3 regions of the Micromonospora sp. NPDC049102 genome follow, and region 2 is predicted to be linked to each of the others. Evidence: riboswitches for the same ligand, from Rfam matches in the RefSeq annotation. Region 2 holds a riboswitch; each other region holds the start of a gene.
The links. A riboswitch is a leader RNA that binds a small molecule or an ion and turns the genes downstream of it on or off. The one in region 2 is predicted to bind cobalamin.
Positions count from the first base shown of each region.

Region 1: linked by a shared signal. The riboswitch ahead of cobN (cobaltochelatase subunit CobN) and the one ahead of ACGFH9_RS06400 (ribonucleoside-diphosphate reductase subunit alpha) in region 2 are both predicted to bind cobalamin.
Region 3: linked by a shared signal. The riboswitch ahead of metE (5-methyltetrahydropteroyltriglutamate--homocysteine S-methyltransferase) and the one ahead of ACGFH9_RS06400 (ribonucleoside-diphosphate reductase subunit alpha) in region 2 are both predicted to bind cobalamin.

Region 1 covers NZ_JBICTE010000009.1:95,602-100,107, reverse strand. Annotated here, with positions in the region: gene cobN (cobaltochelatase subunit CobN) at 1-2,727, opposite strand, end outside; cobalamin riboswitch at 3,010-3,139, opposite strand; gene ACGFH9_RS12350 (hypothetical protein) at 3,451-3,786, opposite strand; gene ACGFH9_RS12345 (RNA polymerase sigma factor) at 3,917-4,492, shown strand; gene ACGFH9_RS12340 (hypothetical protein) at 4,485-4,506, shown strand, end outside.
Region 2 covers NZ_JBICTE010000004.1:75,255-79,760, reverse strand. Annotated here, with positions in the region: gene ACGFH9_RS06400 (ribonucleoside-diphosphate reductase subunit alpha) at 1-1,796, opposite strand, end outside; cobalamin riboswitch at 1,988-2,206, opposite strand; cobalamin riboswitch at 2,361-2,500, shown strand; gene ACGFH9_RS06395 (CbtB domain-containing protein) at 2,535-2,738, shown strand; gene ACGFH9_RS06390 (CbtA family protein) at 2,729-3,505, shown strand; gene ACGFH9_RS06385 (histidine phosphatase family protein) at 3,502-4,131, shown strand; gene ACGFH9_RS06380 (hypothetical protein) at 4,257-4,506, opposite strand, start outside.
Region 3 covers NZ_JBICTE010000043.1:23,489-27,994, forward strand. Annotated here, with positions in the region: gene ACGFH9_RS28550 (hypothetical protein) at 755-1,243, shown strand; cobalamin riboswitch at 1,354-1,570, shown strand; gene metE (5-methyltetrahydropteroyltriglutamate--homocysteine S-methyltransferase) at 1,689-3,953, shown strand; gene ACGFH9_RS28560 (hypothetical protein) at 3,881-4,252, opposite strand; gene ACGFH9_RS28565 (hypothetical protein) at 4,339-4,506, shown strand, end outside.

The sequences.
Region 1 (4,506 bases), on a different contig from region 2:
GGTGACCCGCCGGGACCGCTCGTCCCAGACCGGCCGGCAGCCCAGCAGCGCGAGCACCTCGGCGATGTCGTCGCCCTGCGTCCGCATCGCGCTGGTGCCCCACACGGTCAACCCCACCGAGCGGGGGTACGCGCCGGTGTCGGCGAGGTGCCGGGCCAGCAGCGAGTCGGCCAGGGCCACCCCGACGTCCCAGGCGTTGCGGCTGGGGATGGCCTTCGGGTCGACGGAGTAGAAGTTCCGGCCGGTGGGCAGCACGTTGACCAGGCCCCGGGTGGGCGAGCCGGACGGGCCGGGCGGCACGAACCGGCCGTCCAGCGCGCCGAGGGTGTTGCGCAGCTCGTCGGTGGTGCGCTCCAGTCGGGGCACCAGTTCGGTGCCGGCGAAGCGCAGCACGGCTGCGGCGTGCGGGATCGACTGGCCGGTCACCTCGGCGACGACGGCGTCGGCCGCGTCCACCGCCCAGTCCAGGGTCTCCATGCCGACGACCAGCCGGCGCGCGAGCCCTTCGATGAGGTCGATCGCGTCGGCGGCGGTGCCGGCCGGACCGTCCACCGCCTCGGTCAACGCCGTGGGCAGCGCGATCCGCTGGCCCGGCGTGGCGAGCAGTTCCTGTTCGTCGAGGCCGTACTCGGTGGCGAGAGCCTGCCGCAGGCCGGGCAGTGCCTGGGCGCCACCCCAGATCTGCGGGGCGCGCAGCACGGCGAGGACCAGGTTGACCCGCGGCTCACCGGTGGGCGCGTCGGCGAGGATGTGCAGCCCGTCGCGGATCTGCACGTCCTTGACCTCGCACAGGTAGCCGTCGAGGTGCAGCACGAAGTCGTCGAAGTCGTCCGCGTCGGGCATCGCCTCGGTGTGCAGGTCGTGGTGCAGCTCGGCGGCGCGTACCAGGTCCCAGATCTGCGCCCGCACGGTCGGCACCTTGGCCGGGTCGAGCGCCTGCACGGTGGCGTACTCGTCGAGCAGTTGCTCCAGTTTGGCCAGGTCGCCGTAGGTCTCGGCGCGGGCCATCGGCGGCACCAGGTGGTCGATGACGACGGCGTGTGCACGCCGCTTGGCCTGGGTGCCCTCGCCGGGGTCGTTGACGATGAACGGGTAGACCAGCGGCAGGTCCGCGAGGACGGCGTCGGGCGCGCAGTCGGCGGCCAGGCCGAGGCCCTTGCCGGGCAGCCATTCGAGGGTGCCGTGCTTGCCCAGGTGCACCACGGCGTCCGCGCCGAAGCCGCCGTCCGCGACCGGGACGGCGAGCCAGCGGTACGCGGCCAGGTAGTGATGGCTCGGGGGCAGGTCCGGGTCGTGGTAGATGGCGATCGGGTTCTCCCCGAAACCGCGTGGCGGCTGGATGAGCAGCGCCACGTTTCCGAAGCGCAGCCCGGCCAGCACGATGTCGCCGCCCTCGGTGTACAGCTCGCCGGGCGGCTCGCCCCAGTGCTCCCGCATCCGCTCGCGCAGCTCGGCCGGAACCGCATGGAACCACCGCCGGTACGTCTGCCCCGGTATCCGGGCCTCGGCGGCGGCCAACTGCTCCGGCGTCAGCCATTCGACGTCGTGACCACCGGCGGCGATCAGCGCGTGGATCAGCGCGTCACCGTCGTCGGGCGGCGGCGCGTCGCCCAGGTCGTAGCCCGCCTCGGCGAGCGCGGCGAACAGCCGGACCGCCGAGGCCGGGGTGTCCAGCCCGACCGCGTTGCCGACCCGGGAGTGCTTGGTGGGGTACGAGCTGAGGATCACGGCGATCCGCTTGTCGGCGGTGGGCACGTACCGCAGGCGAGCGTGCCGCACCGCGATCCCGGCCACACGGGCGGCCCGCTCGGGGTCGGCCGCGTACACCGACAGCCCGTCGGCGTCGATCTGCTTGAACGAGAACGGCACGGTGACGATCCGGCCGTCGAACTCCGGGATGGCCACCTGCATCGCCGCGTCCAACGGGGACAGCCCCGCGTCGCTGCCGGCCCACTGCTCGCGGGTACTGGTCAGGCAGAGCGCCTGGATGACCGGAACGTCCAGGGCGGCGAGCGCGCCGACGTCCCAGGCGTCCTCGTCGCCGCCGGAGGACGCGTCGGCGGCGACCGCGCCACCGGCGGCGAGCACGGTGACCAGGAGCGCGTCACAGCGGGCGAACAGCCCGAGCGGACCGGCGCCGCTGGTCAGCCCGCGCAGCGAGCCGCAGAAGATCGGCAGGGGGTTGCCGCCGGCAGCGCGGACCGCGTCGGCCAGCACGTCGACGAACGCGGTGTTGCCGGCGAGGGCGTGTGCCCGGTAGAAGACGATGCCGATGGTGGGCCGGTCCGGGTCGACGGGGTGCTCGCCGTGCACGCCGTAAGCCGGGGTGAGCGCGGGCGGGGCGAACCCCTCGCCGGTGAGCAGGACGGTGTCGGAGAGGAACCGGGCCAGCTGCCCGAGGTTGTCCGGACCGCCCTCGACCAGGTACGCCAGCGCCTGGGCGACGACCCCGGCCGGGACCGTGGAGACCGCCATCAGCTCCGCGTCCGGCAGCGCCTCGCCGCCGAGCACAACGGTGGGCACCCCGCCGGCGAGCACCGCGTCGAGGCCGTCCGGCCACGCCTGCCGACCCCCGAGCAGGCGTACGACGGCGAGGTCGACCCCGTCGAGCAGGGCGGGCACCTCGTCGGCCGCCACGCGGGCGGGGTTGGCGAGCCGGTACTCGGCGTTGCTGGCGCGGGCGGCCAGCAGGTCGGTGTCGGCGGTGGAGAGCAGCAGAATGTGCACGGTACGCTCCGGACGGTGACGTCGACGCGCTCGCGGCAGCGAACGGGCGACGTGGGATGGGCGCGGGGTTCAGCGGGCACCGCGACCCGGTCCGCTCACCGGCGCGCGGCCGGCGGCGACGGGTGGCGTGGCGCGGAACTCAGCGGGAAACGGAGTCGATGCCGATCGCGGCGACGGCACAGCTGCGGTGCGGGGAACGGCAGCAGCCGTCGATGATGGAGACGCCAAGCGTCATCGGGTCCTCCTCGGGTGTCCACGCCCTGGGGTACGTCCCGACGGCCGAAGTATCCTGGCTTCCGGATCGATGCTCTCCCCCGGCCTTCCAACCGCAGACACACGGCCGTGACTCACGAGGGGGGATCGCTCCCCGGTGACAGTGGCGGGACCGCGTCGGATTCGCACCGACTTCCTTCACTGCCGTCAGGCCGCGAATGCTGCCACACCCCCACGCTGCGGGTCAACGCCGCTGCGGCCCGCCCAGCAGGCGCGCGTCGCCGTGCTGCGGCGGTGGACACCGCCGCAGATGCCCCCGCCTCGATGCCCGCCCTGTTGTTCGCCACCCCGCTGCCCGCGTCCCATGCCCGACATCCTTTGCTCTGCTTCCCCACAGGCAACGCGGACGGGGTCGCACTGGCGCCTCTGGTGAAGCAGAGCAAAGGATGCGCAGAGCCCCCTGGCCCGCGTCGGCGGCAGGACAGGGGTGGGCTTGCGGCCGGATGTGTCTCAGCGGGCGCGGCGCTCCGGGTGTGCCCGATTCCACACCCGCATCCGCTCGGGATAGCCGGTGCGGGCCGCCTCGTACAGCGGTACCGCGTGCTTGCGGGCGATGTCGCCGGCCGCCCGGGGTGTGCCGGTGCGGCGGCGGATCCACTCGCCGTCGTGGGCGATCGCGACCACTGTGGTGTCGGTGGCGGTCGTCTCCGGCTCCAGGTAGAACTCCACCCCGCGCCGGCTGGCGACGAACGCCTCCAACGCGGCGAGGTCGTCCCGGGTGGCCTCGCGGTCCAGCTTCGTCGGGGTCGCCTCGGCGCTTCGTGACCGCCGGTTGAACCAGCCCATGCCCAGCCCCTCTCCTTCGACTCCACCTCCAGTTCAGCACCGATTCCTGGCAATACGCTGCACGGCGGGTGGGAAAAATCTGACTCACCGGGTCCCGGGCGGAACCCGACACGCGCGGGCGGTGTCAGCAGTGCGACCCAAACCGGAGGTTCCCCTGGACGACGACGTGCTCGTCACCCGCGCCCGAGCCGGTGACCTGGAGGCGTACGACCTCCTGGTCGCCCGGCACACCGCGTCCGCGTACCGGACGGCGGTGCTGCTCGGCGCGGGACCGGACTCCGAGGACGTCGTCCAGGAGGCGTTCGTGAAGGGGTACCGCAAGCTGTCCCGGTACCGGGGGGAGGCGTCCTTCCGCTCCTGGCTGCTCGCGATCGTCGCCAACGAGACCCGCAACCTGCACCGGTCCCGCTCGCGCCGGGACGGCCTGGTCCTGCGGGCGGCGGCGGCCCACTCGCCCGCGATCGCCGGGGACGACGCGGTCGGCGCGGTCCTCGCCGGTGAGCGCCGCGCCCAGCTGGTGGCGGCCCTGCGCCAACTGCCGGAACGGGACCGCGAGGTGATCGTCTGTCGGTTCCTCCTCGACCTCGGCGAGCAGGAGACGGGCGTCATGCTGGGTTGGCCCCGGGGAACGGTGAAGTCGCGGACCTCGCGGGCGCTGGCGAAACTGCGCGCCCTGCTCGTCGACGAGGAGGCGCACCATGGATGACCTCGGCCGGGACG
Region 2 (4,506 bases):
GCGGTCGGCGCGACCGCCACCAGCAGCGAGTTGCGCAGCCCGTACTCCTGGACCTCCTGGCGCAGCGCGGCCCAGCGCGAGGTCTGCGTACCCTCGACACCCCACAAATCCGGTTGCAGGCGCCCCCGCGCGGCCCGGGTCTGCGCGAACGCCGGGTGTGCCCCGAACCGGCGGGCCAGGTCGGCGGAGGTCTCCAGCGCGGTGAGGTACAGCTCCTCGCTGATCCGCGTGGACAGCTCCCGCGCGGCCGGCGAGTCGAACGGCAGCCGCAGCGCGAAGAACACGTCCTGCAACCCCATCAACCCGAGCCCGACCGGACGCCAGCGGGGGTTGCTCGCCGCCGCCTGCGGGGTCGGGTAGTAGTTGATGTCGATGACCCGGTCGAGGAACGTCACGGCGGTACGGACCGTGGCGCGCAGCCGTTCCCAGTCGATGCCGTCGTCGCTCAGGTGGGCGGCGACGTTCACCGAGCCGAGGTTGCACACGGCGGTCTCGGCGTCGCTGGACACCTCGATGATCTCGGTGCAGAGGTTGGAGAGGTGCACGACGTTGCCCGGCTCGGCCGTCTGGTTGCACAGCCGGTTGGCCGCGTCCTTGAAGGTCATCCAGCCGTTGCCGGTCTGGGCCAGGGTCCGCATCATCTTCCCGTACAGCTCACGTGCCGGCAGCTGCCGCACGTAGCGGCCCTGCGCCTCGGCCGCCCGGTACGCGGCGTCGAACCGCTTCCCCCACAGGTCCGGCAGTTCCGGCACCTCGTCGGGGTCGAACAGCGACCACATCTCGTCCGCCTCGACCCGGCGCATGAACTCGTCCGGGATCCAGTTGGCCAGGTTGAGGTTGTGGGTACGGCGGGCGTCCTCGCCGGTGTTGTCGCGTAGTTGGAGGAACTCCTCGATGTCCGGGTGCCACGGCTCGAGGTAGACGCAGGCCGCGCCCTTGCGTCGGCCGCCCTGGTTGACCGCCGCGACGCTCGCGTCCAGTGTGCGCAGCCACGGCACGATTCCGTTGGACTGCCCGTTGGTGCCCCGGATCAGCGCGCCGCGGGACCTGACCCGGGAGTACGCGATGCCGATGCCACCGGCGAACTTGGACAGGTTGGCGACCTGGGCGTAGCGCGCGTAGATCGAGTCCAGCTCGTCGCGCGGCGAGTCGACCAGGTAGCACGAGGACATCTGCGTGTGCCGGGTGCCGGAGTTGAACAACGTCGGTGAGCTGGGCAGATAGGCGAGGCTGGACATGAGCCGGTAGAAGTCGACCGCTTCGTCGGGCGTACGCGACAGGCCGCAGGCCACCCGCAGCAGCCAGTACTGCGGGGTCTCCAGCACCAGCCTTGACGTGGGGTGACGCAGCAGGTACCGGTCGTAGACCGTGCGCAGGCCGAAGTACTCGAACCGGCGGTCACCGTCGGCGTCGACGGCGTTGTCGAAGTTCTCGGCGTGCGCGTTGACGAACGCGGCGGTCTCGTCGCCGATCAGGCCCTCGGCGTGGCCGGCCCGGATCGCCGCGCTGAACGAGGCGATGCCCTGCCGACGGACCTCCTTGTCGACATAACCGGCCAACAGGCGCGCGGCCAGGCGCGAGTACTGCGGTTCCGCACCGATCATCTCGGCTGCCGTCTGGATGGACAGCCGGTCCAGCTCCGCCGTCGTCGCGCCGTCGTAGAGGCCGCTGATCGTACGGGTGGCGACCCGCATCGGGTCGACGTCGGTCAGGTCGTCGGCCCACCGCTCGACCGCCCGGACGATCCTGTTGACGTCGACGGCCTCGGTGCCGCCGTCGCGTTTGCGGACCTGCATCGGTGTCCGCCGCAGGGCTTCGCCGCTGACCGGTACCACCTCGGTGACTGTCACCACTCACTCCTCGGGAGTTCGAGACCTCACGGCCCTCGGACGCGAGGAGACGGACACCGTCGGACGCCACGCCGGCGCGGCGTGGGTCAGGTGGCGTCAGCCGTCCCACGCGGCCTCGGACCGCCGCACACCCGGGGTCGGGTACGCGGCGCGCTGGCAGGTCTTCGGACTCGCGGGCACGACCGGTACTAGCCGGTCTCCTACTGGCCGTCGCTTCCCAGGCCGATTGGTGGCCCAGTGCTGATGGCGGCGGTCGTTCCCACTCACCGCTGCGGGACAGTCCCGGATTCCCACCGGGTTCCCTCTTGCCTCGACCACTCGGGATGAGCGGCCGAACCAGCTGCGCTCGACACCATATATAGGGGCGGCTGCGTTTGTCACACCCCACATGTCGGGTCCGGGCGTGTCGCGGTCAACGGTGATGGTCACCGTCGATAGCTTCGAGTCGACCGGTGAGCGCACGTCGGGCGGCAGCGCGTCCGGCCGTCGCCGCCGGCTTGACTGAGCCGAACCGGCACCGATACGGTCGATCCACTATCTGCGGCGACGCGAGGGAAGCCGGTGAGAATCCGGCGCGGTCGCGCCACTGTGAGCGGTCCCCACTCGGGGGTCGCGAGCCAGGACGCTCGGTCGTCCGCAGCCTTGCGATGGGGACGCGTCATCCCCGAGGAGGTTCGTGCACGCATGTCCAGCTCCACGTCCAGCCAGCCGCTGGTGCACCCCGCTGTCCCGACCCGTCTGCTGTGGGCGGTCCTGGCCACGGTCGCCGCGCTCGCCCTGCTGACCTACCTCGTCGCCTTCGACCAGGGAGCCGTCTCGCGCAGCGGCATGTACCTGCACGAGTTGATGCACGACGGTCGGCACCTGCTCGGTGTCCCGTGCCACTGACCGGCACCGGCACCGCACCCTCGTTCGTCACGGTCCTGCTGCGCGGCCTGCTCGCCGGCCTGGTGGCAGGTTTGCTCGCCGGAACGTTCGCATACGTCGTCGGCGAACCGCACGTCGAGGCGGCCATCGCCATCGAGGAGGCGGCGGCTGCCACGCACGCCGAATCCTCCGCCGACGGGCACCAGCACGACGAGGACGCCCTGGTCGGCCGGAACGGCCAGCGCGGCGGCCTGTTCCTGGCCACCGGCCTGTTCGGCGCCGCGATGGGCGGCCTGCTGGCCACCGCGTACGTCCTGCTGAGCCGGCGACGCAGGACCGTCGACGATGGGCGGGGCGGTCTGCTACTGGCCGGCGGCGCGCTGCTCGGCGTGGTGATCGTGCCGTTCCTCAAGTACCCACCGAACCCTCCGGCGGTCGGCGACCCGTCCACCATCGACCAGCGCACGGTCACCTACCTGTTGATGGTGGTACTCGGCCTGGTCGCGGTCTGGTCGGGTTCGCTCGGCTACCGCTCGGTCGGCGCGCACTCGCCGGTGTGGCTCCGCGCCAGCGCGGCCGTCGGCGGTTTCCTGCTGGTCACCGTCGTCTCCTACGTGGTGCTGCCGTCGTTCCAGGAGGTCCCCGGCGACTTCCCCGCGACGCTGCTGTGGAGTTTCCGGCTCGCGTCCCTCGGCACCCAGGTGCTGCTGTGGACCGGGATCGGCCTGCTCTTCGCCGCTCTGATGCACCGTCAACGCGCGGTCGCCGAGGCACGACTGGCCGGGTGAGCGCCACCAGCCTGCGGTTGGTCGCCCACGGGCACACCGTCGCTCTTCGGCAGGCCCGTTTCGGCGGGAACGACAGCCTGGACGAGGGCGGCCGGCGCGCCGCCCTCGCCCTGTCCCCCGTCGACCCGTGCCGGCGGACCGGCGACGGCCTTGCCTGCCTGTCCAGTCCCGCGACGGCGGCCGTGCAGACCGCGTACGCCCTCGGCCTGACGCCCGCGGTCGAGTCGGCGCTTGCCGACTGCGACTACGGGGAGTGGGCCGGTCGATCCCTTCAGGACATCGCCGCGACGCGACCCGAGGCGCTGCATGAGTGGCTGACCAGCCCGGACGCGGCACCGCACGGTGGCGAGTCGGTCGCGGCGCTGCGCCAGCGCGTCGGTCGGTGGCTGGACGCCCAGCGTGGCGTCGGTCGAGGGGTCACGGCCGTCACCCACCCGCTCGTGATCCGCGTCGCGCTGGTGCACGCCCTGGATCTGCCACTGGCGACGTACCGGCAGTTCGACGTCGCGCCGCTGGCGATCGTCCGGCTCACCGACCACGGCCGACGATGGCAGCTCCGGCTGAGCGCGCCCCCGTCACCCTCGGCAGTCGACAGAGCCGGTGAGCGACATACCACAGAGGTATGAATATGACTCTGACGTATGTGCCGCACAACCGACATGCCTCGCCGGCGGCGGGAGACCACGGTCGTGTCAATGGGTTGATCGCGGGGAAACGCGCGCCGCAGCGTCCCGGTTGGACTCGTGACCGCTCAGCGACCGCCGGCGGCCAACTCGGCCAGCATGCCCTCGCAGCTGCGCACGACGACCTCCGCCCCGCGCCGCTGGGTCAGCGGTAGCAGCGGATCCTCGGCCCGGTCCCGCCACCGCCACTGGGCGTCGGCCGCGACCTCCCAGAGCCGCTGCGCGGTCGCCCCGTGCTCGACACCGAGCCGGGCCGCCAGGGAGACCCCGTCGCCGCCGACCAGACGCTGTGCCTCGGCGGCCAACTCGGCGTCGAAA
Region 3 (4,506 bases), on a different contig from region 2:
GTGGCTCGCCCAACCCGCCGTACTCACCGGCTACATCGGCGACGGCACCGAGTCGTACGCGGGCGCGACAGCGAAACTCGCCCTCGGTGCCCAGGTCCGCGGCCTCAACCCGGCGGCGTTCGGCAGGGTCGACCTACTCACCCGCCTCAACGGCCTGCTGACACCATCGGGTCGATACTCCGACCGTTCGGCGTTCGGCGACTACAGCAACGCGTTCACCCAGTCCTTCGCAGCGCTGGCGTTGGACCGCGCCAAGGGCGCACCGGCGGCGGTGACGTTCCTGGCCGCGAGCCGGTGCGGCGACGGCGGTTTCCCGCTGCTCTTCGGGCAGGCGACCTGCGTCAGCGACGTCGACGCCACAGCGATGGCCGTGCAGGCTCTGCTCGCGGCGGACCGGCCACTCGTCGCGGCCTCGGCGGCGCAGTGGCTCGTCTCCGTGCAGAACAGCGACGGCCCGTTCTCCACCAACGGCGTGCCCAACGCGAACAGCACCGGACTCGCCGCCCAGGCGCTGTCCGCCGCCGGGCGATCACTGCCGTGGCTGCGCGCTCGCCAGCACCTGATCAGCCTGCAGGTGAACTGCACGGGGGCATCCGCCAATCGTGGTGCCATCGCGTACACCTCGGGGGGGGTTCGACGCGAGCACCGCTGTTCGGGCCACCGCGCAGGCCGCACCCGGCATGGCGGGCACCGGGTACGCGACCCTGTCGGCCGCCGGCGCCCAGCCGACCGCGCCCGTCCTGGCGTGTGCGCCGTGGTGACCGCCCCGCGGGTGACGGCTCGCCGACGGATCGCGCTACTCCTCGCGGCCGTCGTCGCCGGCGCCGGTCTGGTCGCGGTCGATCCGCTCCCGCGCGCTGCACACGCCGCAGCGTGTACGCCGGGGGCGGGCGTCACTGTGGTGGTCGACCTCACTGCCTTCGGCCTCGGTGCGCAGACCGGCTGCCGGCTCGGGGACCCACCGACCGGCCTCGCCGCGTTGCAGGGGGCCGGCTTCACCGTCACCGGTACACAACGGTGGGGGCTGGCCTTCGTCTGCCGCATCAACGGCTACCCCCTCCCCGCCGCCGAACCGTGTGTCAACACGCCACCTGCCAGCGCGTACTGGTCGTACTGGCACGCCGTACCCGGCGGCACCTGGTCCTACAGCACCCTCGGCGCCAGCAGCTACAACCCCGCGCAGGGCACTGTCGAAGGATGGCGCTTCGGCTCCGGGCAGGCTCCGTCCATCTCCCCGCCGTAGCGGGCCTCGGCCGGGAATCCGGGTGCCCGGATTACCGGCCGGTCCGGTGGCGGGCGGACGACAGGGAATCCGCCTGTGACTGCGGCCCTGAGGATCAGCTCGCAGGCCGTACGATGGTCGGCAGTGCTGGTTCGCCGCACCGTCACGGTGCGGCGTCGCAAGAGGGAACCCGGTGGGAAACCGGGACTGCCCCGCAGCGGTGAGTGGGAACGACAGCCGTCATACGCACTGGACGCGTGAGCGTCTGGGAAGCGACGGCCAGTAGGAGATCGGTCAACCCGGTCACGCCCACGAGTCCGAAGACCTGCCCGCACCGCGTACGCGTCCGCGTGCGCCGCCGTCGACCTCTCGGGAGGGTCAGGGCGAGGCCCGGTCGTTGGTCCGTGCCCTGCCGTGTCCCTCCAGTGTGGTCGGTGGTCGACCTCGAGGGAAGGACACCTGTTCCGTGACCACACCGTTCGGGCTGAGCACCGTGCTCGGCTATCCCCGCATCGGTCCGCACCGGGAACTCAAGCACGCCGTCGAGTCCTACTGGGCGGGCCGGATCGACGCGAACGCCCTTCAGTTAACTGCCGCCAGCCTTCGCGCAGACGTGTGGCGCACACTGCGCGACGCCGGTCTGGACGCGATCCCGTCGAACACGTTCTCCTTCTACGACCAGGTACTCGACACCACCGTCCTGGTCGACGCGGTCCCCGACCGGTTCCGCCGCCTCGGCCTCGGTGACCTGGACACCTACTTCGCCATGGCTCGTGGCACGGAGTTCGAGCCGGCGCTGGAGCTGACGAAGTGGTTCGACACCAACTACCACTACCTGGTGCCGGAGGTCGGCCCGGACACACCGTTCACCGCTCGGCCCGACAAGGCGGTACGGGAGTACGCCGAAGCCAAGGCGCTCGGCGTCACCACCAGACCGGTGCTGGTCGGCCCGGCGACCTACCTCCTGCTGTCCAAGGCCACCGAGGACGCGCCCGAGGGATTCCGACCGTTCGACCGGCTCGATGACCTCATCGCTGTCTACGCCGACATCCTCGGCACCCTGGCCGGTGCCGGCGTCGAATGGGTTCAACTCGACGAACCCGCGTACGCCGCCGACCGCACCCCGCAGGAGATCGCCGCGCTACGCGCCGCGTACCGCCGGCTCGGCCTCCTGAAGCACCGCCCACGGTTGTTCGTCGCGTCGTACTTCGGTGACCTCGGCGACGCGTTGCCAGCGCTGTTGGGCACCCCGGTCGAGGCGGTCGGCATCGATCTGGTCGCCGGGCCAGGCAACCTGAACCGCCTCGCCGCCGCCGGCCCACTACGCGGGAAGACGATCGTCGCTGGACTGGTCGACGGGCGCAACATCTGGCGAACCGACCTACGCACCGCCACCGCGACCGGCGCCGTACTGACCGCTCTAGCCGACCATGTCGCGGTGTCGACAACCTGTTCGTTGCTGCACGTGCCGGTGGACCTCGCCGCCGAACCCGATCTGGACCAGGACCTGCGTGGGCGGCTCGCGTTCGCCCGGCAGAAGGTCGACGAGGTCGTCGCTCTCGGACGCGCACTGCGCGACGGTGTCGGCGCCCTGCCCCCTGCCCTGCCCGCGACCCCGGCGGCCTGGCGTAACGACGGGGTCCGAGCCCGACTGGACGCGTTGCGACCCGAACACGTACGACGGGGCCCATACGCCCAACGGGCCGCCACTCAGCAGGCCCGACTGGGTCTCCCGCCGCTGCCCACCACCACCATCGGATCCTTCCCGCAAACCGCGGAGCTGCGGCAGGCTCGCGCGGCGCACCGGGCCGGTCGGCTCGACGACACCGGCTACGCCGAGCGGATGCGCGCCGAGGTCGCCCACGTCATCGCTGTGCAGGAACGTCTCGGGTTGGACGTGCTGGTGCACGGCGAACCGGAACGCAACGACATGGTGCAGTACTTCGGCGAGCAGCTCGACGGGTTCGCCGCCACGGTCAACGGCTGGGTGCAGTCGTACGGCTCCCGGTGCGTACGCCCGCCCATCATCTACGGCGACGTCACCCGGACCGGACCGATGACCGTCGACTGGTCCACCTACGCGCAGTCGCTGACGAACCGACCGGTCAAGGGCATGCTCACCGGACCGGTGACGATCCTGGCCTGGTCATTCGTCCGCACCGACCAACCCCTCGCCGACACCGCCAACCAGGCCGCCCTCGCACTACGCGACGAGGCCCGCGACCTGGAAGCCGCCGGCATCCGCATCATCCAGGTCGACGAACCCGCTCTGCGGGAGACACTGCCGCTGCGCCGGGACGAGCAGCGCGCCTACCTGGACTGGGCTGTCCGGGCGTTCCGGCTCGCCACCAGCGGAGTCGCCGACGCCACCCAGATCCACACCCACCTGTGCTACTCCGAGTTCGGCGAGGTCCTGACCGCGATCGACGCCCTCGACGCCGACGTCACCAGCATCGAAGCGTCCCGGTCGAAGATGGAGATCCTCGACGATCTGCGCACCACCGGCTACCAACGCGGCGTCGGACCCGGCGTTTACGACATCCACTCCCCCCGCGTACCGGAACAGGCGGAGGTCACCGACGCGCTACGCCGCGCCGTCGCCGCGGTGCCCGCCGACCGGCTCTGGGTCAACCCCGACTGCGGCCTCAAGACCCGCGGCTACCCGGAGGTCGAGCAGTCCCTGACCCGTCTGGTCAGCGGCGCCGCCGAGATCCGCAGCACTCTTACCTGAGCGCGCGGTGGGGCGGCGGCACGCCGCCCCACCGTGGCGTGCGACAACGCGCATCCGATGCCCGCGTCGGCCAGGCGGGTCAACCCGCCTCGACGGAAACCCGTTGAGCGCGGGAATCCGGCCGCCACGGACAGCTCGCCGATGGTCCGTTCGGGCGTAAAGCCACACGGCCCGAACACCACCACGTCCGGGGCCAGGTCGGCGATCACGGACCACAGGTGTGGGGTGCTGTGCGCCCCCGGACCGAGCAGCAACGACCGGCCGCCCGCGAAGGCGATCTGCTCGGGCACCATCCGCACGAGCCGGACACCCTGTCCGCCTGCCGCAGGCTTACACGAACAACACTCATACCTCCCCGCAAGCATCTCCCGATCGTGGAGGTCCTATGGCGACCAGGGCGGCGGCAAAACCGGGACGGAGCACTCTTTCGTCCTGGGCTGCCGGGCAGCGGAAGCTACGGCCACAACGGTTCACCCCGGCTGCGGATGGACTGCGCTTCGCGTTCTACGGCCGGATGTCCACCGTCGACTTCCAGGATCGGGCGTCGTCGTGC